3 regions of the Pseudomonas sp. 300 genome follow, and region 2 is predicted to be linked to each of the others. Evidence: predicted binding sites of a transcription regulator. Region 2 holds the regulator's gene; each other region holds the start of a gene.

Region 1 (2,270 bases), 750 kb from region 2:
GCTCACCGGCACGGGCAGCTTCGATGGCCGCGTTGAGGGCCAGCAGGTTGGTTTGCTCGGCGATAGAGCGGATCACTTCCAGGACGCTGCCGATCTGGGTGCTTTCTGCGGAGAGGGTACGGATGACCTCCACGGCCTGATCAATCGTTGAAGACAGCTTGTCGATTTGTTGCAGGCTGCTGTCGATGTTGACCTGGCCCTGCTGCGCCTGAGACTCGGCATCGCGCATTTCACTCGCGGCGTGCTCGGCATTCTTCGCCACGTCCTGCACGCCATAGGTCACTTCATTGATGGCCGTGGCTACCAGTTCCATCTGTTGCGATTGCTGCTGACTTCGTTGCTGGGCCTGGGCGGCGTCGTTGCCCAGTTCGCTGGACGACTGGCCCAGGGCGCTGGCAGACACCTGCAATTCGCTGATCACCTGTCGTAGCTTGGCGGTGAACGCATTGAAGTGACGTGCCAGCTGCGTGACTTCGTCCTGGCCGTGGGTGTCGAGGCTGCGAGTCAGATCGCTCTCGCCGCTGGCGATGTTGGCCATGGCGTTCACGGTGTCCTGCAGCGGACGGACGATGCTGCGGGCAATCAGGATCACCAGCAGCGCCATGATGGCGGCGATCACCAGCCCGACGACTGTCGCTTTCCAGACCTGGCCCATGAACTCGGCTTGCATGTCATCGATGTACACACCCGAGCCGATCACCCAGCCCCACGGCTCGAAGAGTTTGACGTAGGAGGTTTTTGCGACCGGATCGCTGGCGCCCGGTTTCGGCCAGCGATAGTCGATCGGGCCGGCGCCCTTGGCCTTGGCGAGGGCGACCATTTCATTGAACAGCGCAAACCCGTCGGGGTCGCGGATCGCCGAGAGGTTCTGGCCATCGAGCTTCGGGTTGACCGGATGCATGATCATCACCGGCGTCAGGTCGTTGATCCAGAAGTACTCGTTCTGGTCATAGCGCAGGCCGCGAACGGTGGTCAGTGCCTGTTTTTGTGCGGCTTCGCGCGTCAGCGTGCCGGCGGTTTCGAGCCCGTGGTAGTAGGTCAGAATGCCGCTGGCCGTCTGCACGACGTGCTGGGTTTTCTGCGCCTTGGCTTGATACAGGTCCTCGTGAATCTGTTTGAGCATCAACACGCCCAACGTCAAAAGCATCATGACGGCCACGATCAAAATCAGCCACAGGCGCCGGCTGATCGACATATTGCGCAAGCTGTTCATAACGCTGTCACTCCTGTTTCTTTTTCTTGTAATAAACGACCGCCAGCATCCAACCACATTTTGCCGATCGGGCATATCCGACCCAAGTCCAATAACGTGGCAGCGTTATTCAGCCTTGTCTGATAGGATTTCGGCCCCGCACGGAAAAACCTGAATCCAAGTTGATTTTTCACGGAATGTTTACGGTTCCGTCTGGATTCTGTGCGCGTCGGGTTGCAGCGACGATGATCGCAGTCAATGTTTTGGAAAATATTAACGGGGCATGCCGCAGTGCATTGCTTTTTGGGGGATTGATGGATCTTTGGACCGCCTTTCAGGCATTGATACTTGGCGTTGTAGAGGGGCTTACGGAGTTTTTGCCCATTTCCAGTACCGGACACCAGATCATCGTGGCCGACTTGCTCAACTTCGGCGGCGAGCGGGCCATGGCGTTCAACATCATTATCCAGCTTGGGGCGATCCTCGCGGTGGTGTGGGAGTTTCGCCGCAAGATTCTCGATGTCGTCATCGGTTTGCCGACGCAGCCCGGCGCCCGTCGCTTTACCGCCAACCTGCTGATTGCCTTCATGCCGGCCGTGGTCCTGGGGGTGATTTTCGCCGACCTGATCCACCATTACCTGTTTAACCCGATTACCGTCGCCACGGCATTGGTCGTGGGCGGTATCGTGATGTTGTGGGCGGAGCAGCGCCAGCATGAAGTGCATGCCGAAACCGTCGACGAGATCACCTGGAAAGATGCCTTGAAAATCGGCTTCGCCCAGTGCCTGGCAATGATTCCGGGTACCTCGCGTTCAGGCTCGACGATCATTGGCGGCTTGCTGTTCGGGCTGTCGCGCAAAACGGCCACCGAGTTTTCGTTCTTCCTGGCGATGCCGACCATGGTCGGTGCGGCGGTGTACTCGGGCTACAAGTATCGCGACCTGTTCGTCCCTGCTGATTTCCCGGTGTTTGCCCTCGGCTTCGTCACCGCCTTCATATTCGCCATGATTGCCGTCAGGGGCTTGCTCAAGTTCATCGCCAGCCACAGCTACGCGGCGTTCGCCTGGTATCGCATTGC
Region 2 (2,270 bases):
CAGGAAGAACCCAGCGAAGAAGCCATGGCTGACATGTTCGCTGATATTTACCACAGCCCGACCAAGCAGGTTGGCTGAGGTATTAATGAACAGTTTTTGTACCTACATCGATGGTCTGCCATGCATTGTTCAGTTGATGAACGCGCAGCCAGTAATGTGGCCTCCGTCTATGCAAGACAAGGTAAAGAAATAACATGGGCAGCATGCATCCCGTACAGGTGATCGCGGTGACCGGCGGCAAAGGTGGCGTCGGGAAGACTAACGTGTCAGTGAACTTGTCCCTGGCTCTAGCTGAGCTCGGCCGGCGCGTGATGCTGCTGGACGCCGATCTGGGGCTGGCGAACGTTGACGTCCTGCTGGGACTGACACCCAAACGTACCCTGGCCGACGTCATTGAAGGCCGCTGTGAGCTGCGCGACGTGTTGTTGCAAGGCCCCGGCGGAATCCGCATCGTCCCGGCCGCGTCCGGCACTCAAAGCATGGTGCATCTGAGCCCGGCTCAGCATGCCGGTCTGATCCAGGCCTTCAGCGATATCGGCGACAACCTCGACGTGCTGGTGATCGACACCGCTGCAGGGATTGGTGACTCGGTAGTCAGTTTCGTTCGTGCCGCGCAAGAAGTCTTGCTGGTGGTCTGCGACGAGCCGACCTCGATCACCGACGCCTACGCCCTGATCAAACTGCTCAACCGCGACTACGGCATGAACCGCTTCCGGGTCCTGGCCAACATGGCCCAGAGCCCGCAGGAAGGCCGCAACCTGTTCGCCAAGTTGACCAAGGTCACGGACCGCTTCCTCGACGTCGCCTTACAATACGTCGGTGCGGTGCCGTACGACGAAAGCGTGCGCAAGGCTGTGCAGAAGCAGCGCGCGGTCTATGAAGCCTTTCCGCGCTCCAAGTGTTCCCTGGCTTTCAAGGCCATCGCACAAAAGGTCGATACCTGGCCGCTGCCCGCCAACCCGCGTGGGCACCTGGAGTTTTTCGTCGAGCGCCTCGTGCAACAAACGGCAGGACCCGTGCTATGACCGCCAGCGGTTACAACCTCTACAAGAAGTCGGCACGTGACGCGCAGTACGAGCTGATCGAGCGTTACGCGCCACTGGTCAAACGCATTGCCTACCACTTGCTGGCGCGACTGCCCGCCAGCGTCCAGGTCGAAGACCTGATTCAGGCCGGGATGATCGGCCTGCTTGAAGTGTCCACCAAATACGACGCCAGCAAAGGCGCGAGTTTCGAGACGTACGCGGGCATTCGAATCCGCGGCGCCATGCTTGATGAAGTGCGCAAAGGGGACTGGGCGCCACGTTCGGTCCACCGCAATACCCGCATGGTCAGCGACGCAATTCGCTCGATTGAAGCTAAAACCGGCCGTGACGCTAAAGATCACGAAGTTGCGGCCGAACTCCAATTGAGTCTCGACGATTACTACGGGATTTTGAACGACACCCTGGGCAGCCGGTTATTCAGTTTCGACGATCTGTTGCAGGACGGCGAACACGAAGGGCTGCACGAGGATGGCGCGAGTGCTCATCTCGAGCCGTCACGCGATCTGGAAGATGAACGCTTCCAGGCGGCGCTGGCGGACGCGATTGCCAATTTGCCGGAGCGTGAGCGACTGGTGTTGGCGCTGTACTACGACGAAGAGTTGAATCTCAAGGAAATCGGTGAGGTCCTGGGGGTCAGCGAATCTCGGGTCAGCCAGTTACACAGCCAGTGCGCGGCCCGTTTGCGGGGGCGTTTGGGGGAGTGGCGAGCGCGCTGAAGGCAGTGTGGGGACACTGCGAACGTGGCTGGTGTGGTGTTGAACTGCGCCGGTCTCGATCTGTTGTGCTCCAGACAGTCATTGAGTGCTTTGCCGGATTGATTGAAATGGCGCGTCCAGGTGCTGGGGGCGTTTAAGACTGCTTGGAGGTCGAATTGGACAAGAACATGAAAATCCTCATCGTTGATGACTTCTCAACGATGCGGCGGATCATAAAAAACCTGTTGCGTGACCTTGGGTTCACCAACACGGTCGAGGCCGACGATGGCGTTACTGCCATTCCGGTTCTCAACAGCGGAAGCATCGACTTTCTGGTAACGGACTGGAACATGCCTGGCATGACCGGTATCGATCTGCTGCGTCATGTGCGCGCCGATGAAAAGCTCAAGCACCTGCCGGTGCTGATGGTGACCGCTGAAGCCAAGCGCGAGCAGATCATCGAAGCGGCCCAGGCCGGCGTAAACGGCTATGTGGTCAAACCCTTCACGGCCCAGGCGTTGAAAGACAA
Region 3 (2,270 bases), on a different contig from region 2:
CTGTTTATCGTCTTGACCGCTTGATCCGGTGCTTGCACGCCTGCAATCGGCACCAGCCATTTGTTCTGCTCATCGAGCAATGCCAGAGAACCGGTCTGCCCGATGCGGAAGCGTGTGAGGTTGGCAAATTGCGCGTTCTGCGCGTCGGTGTAATCGAACCCTACGTACAGCACGGCAATAACCTTACCGCTGCTGTCGCGTACGGGGGTGTATTGCGACATGTAGAAGCGTTCGAACAGCAAGGCTCGACCCACGTAATTCTGCCCCGCCAACAGGCGGGTGTAAGCCGGGTTCGCGTGATCGAGCAACGTGCCGATGGCGCGGCTGCCGTCCTGTTTAGTGACGTTCGTACTGACCCGAATGAACTCATCGCCGCTGCGCACGAACACCGTCGCAACGCCCGCGGTCATTTGCTTGAACTCGTCCACTTCCTTGAAGTTGTTGTTCAGCACCTCGCTGCCCAAGTGCAGGCCGGGGGTCTGCGTGCCCGCCACGGTCACCGGTTCGTCCGGATGTACGCTCAACCCTGCGCTGAAGCGCTTCTCGAACAGCCCCGCCAGGCGTTGGGTACTTTCACGCAATGTGCCGTGAAACGTACTCAACTGGTCGGCCAGCAACCTCGCCTCGCTGGCCAGGTGTTCTTCGCGGGTAGCGAGGTTGGCCGTGTCCAGCGAACGCAAGGCGAACAGGGTGCTGCCGCTGATGACAATCGCCAGAATAACGGCGAGCGCAAGACCAAGCTGTGAGGCAATCCGGGCACGAGGTTGAGACATGACAGCTCCTGGCCGAGCGATCTGATCCTCCTTGATCGGCTACTCAGCAAAATTTCTAATAATGGGAATTGCGTCGAACCTGCACGAAGGTTCCATCTGCAGATTTTCGGCGGCAAACCTGAATACTTGAGTGAAAAGCCGGGATATGGCTCAAGGCCGCTATTTCGAGGGCTCTATCGATTCAGCTCAAGTGCTCGACGTCCGGCAATTTCATGGCCTGCGCTTCGCTTTGCAGAAAATCGCTGAGGCGGCGCAAACGTTCACCTCCGGGGCGGGTTTTCGGCCAGACGAGGTAATAATGCTCACCGCTGGCGACGGCAGTCGGCCACGGCAAACTCAGACGGCCCTGCGCCACATCCTCGGCCACCATCAAAAGATCGCCCATGGACACGCCATAACCCCGGGCGGCGGCAATCATCCCCAGCTCCAGCGTATCGAACACCTGTCCGCCCTTGAGCGACACCTGATCGGTCAATCCCATGCGCTCAAGCCAGTTGCGCCAGTCACGTCGGTCCGGCGTCGGGTGCAGCAATTCGGCATTGGCCAGGCGCGCGACGTCCCACGGTTGATCCTTCAGAAGATTCGGCGCGCCGACCGGAATCAGTTCCTCCGGGAACAGCAGACTCGCCTCCCAGTCCGGCGGAAAATGCCCGTTGCTGAGGATCACGGCGCAGTCGAACGGTTCATGGTTGAAGTCCACCGAGTCGATGTCCATCCAGGCGCTGGTCAGTTGCACCTCGTTACCCGGTTGCAGGTGGCGGAAACGGCTGAGCCGCGCCAGCAGCCAGCGCATGGTCAGGGTCGACGGCGCCTTCATGCGCAGGATGTCATCTTCGGCGCGCAAGGTATTGCAGGCGCGCTCAAGGGCGGTGAATCCTTCGCGAATGCCCGGCAGGATCAGCCGCGCCGACTCGGTCAGTTGCAAATTGCGCCCGCTGCGGTGAAACAGCCGGCAGGCAAAATGCTCTTCAAGCGTACGAATGTGCCGACTGACCGCGCTCTGCGTAATCGACAACTCTTCAGCGGCACGGGTAAACGAGCTATGCCGCGCCGCCGCTTCAAATGCGCGAAGGGCATAAAGAGGAGGAAGACGACGGGACATACGGAAAGCTCCTATGGCGTAATTTCGTCAACTTATCAGAAACTCCCCTGGATGAGTTTTAATCATGCCACCCATCCTTTTTATCCCTTTGTGCAAACCCTGCAGAGCGCCGAGAATCGACGCTTTCCTGTTCTCTTCGACCCTAGAGCGTGATGACCATGCAGCATCCAGCGCGTATTGAACTCTGGGCCATCCTGCGGCTGGCGGGGCCGTTGATTGCCTCGCAGTTGGCGCACATGCTGATGGTCCTCACCGACACCTTGATGATGGCGCGCCTGAGCCCCGAAGCGCTGGCCGGCGGCGGGCTCGGCGCGGCGACCTATTCGTTTGTGTCGATCTTTTGCATTGGCGTGATTGCGGCGGTCGGCACTCTGGTGGCGATCCGTCAGGGCGCG

Evidence for each region. Region 2 encodes FliA, which starts transcription of late flagellar genes. Its sites were predicted from a motif close to CTAAAGTTTNNNNNNNNNNNGCCGNTAA; they were not measured.
Region 1: Q7W83_RS15545 (methyl-accepting chemotaxis protein) is a predicted target of FliA. The motif match lies at 1,341-1,368, and genes of this name have one in related genera.
Region 3: Q7W83_RS27560 (methyl-accepting chemotaxis protein) is a predicted target of FliA. The motif match lies at 877-904, and genes of this name have one in related genera.

Annotation. Positions count from the first base shown of each region.
Region 1 is NZ_JAVLRV010000002.1:1,994,843-1,997,112, reverse strand. It holds gene Q7W83_RS15545 (methyl-accepting chemotaxis protein) at 1-1,213, opposite strand, end outside; gene Q7W83_RS15540 (undecaprenyl-diphosphate phosphatase) at 1,507-2,270, shown strand, end outside.
Region 2 is NZ_JAVLRV010000002.1:2,744,510-2,746,779, reverse strand. It holds gene flhF (flagellar biosynthesis protein FlhF) at 1-78, shown strand, start outside; gene fleN (flagellar synthesis regulator FleN) at 195-1,025, shown strand; gene fliA (RNA polymerase sigma factor FliA) at 1,022-1,762, shown strand; gene Q7W83_RS18920 (chemotaxis response regulator CheY) at 1,930-2,270, shown strand, end outside.
Region 3 is NZ_JAVLRV010000003.1:468,723-470,992, forward strand. It holds gene Q7W83_RS27560 (methyl-accepting chemotaxis protein) at 1-773, opposite strand, end outside; gene Q7W83_RS27565 (LysR substrate-binding domain-containing protein) at 955-1,875, opposite strand; gene Q7W83_RS27570 (NorM family multidrug efflux MATE transporter) at 2,034-2,270, shown strand, end outside.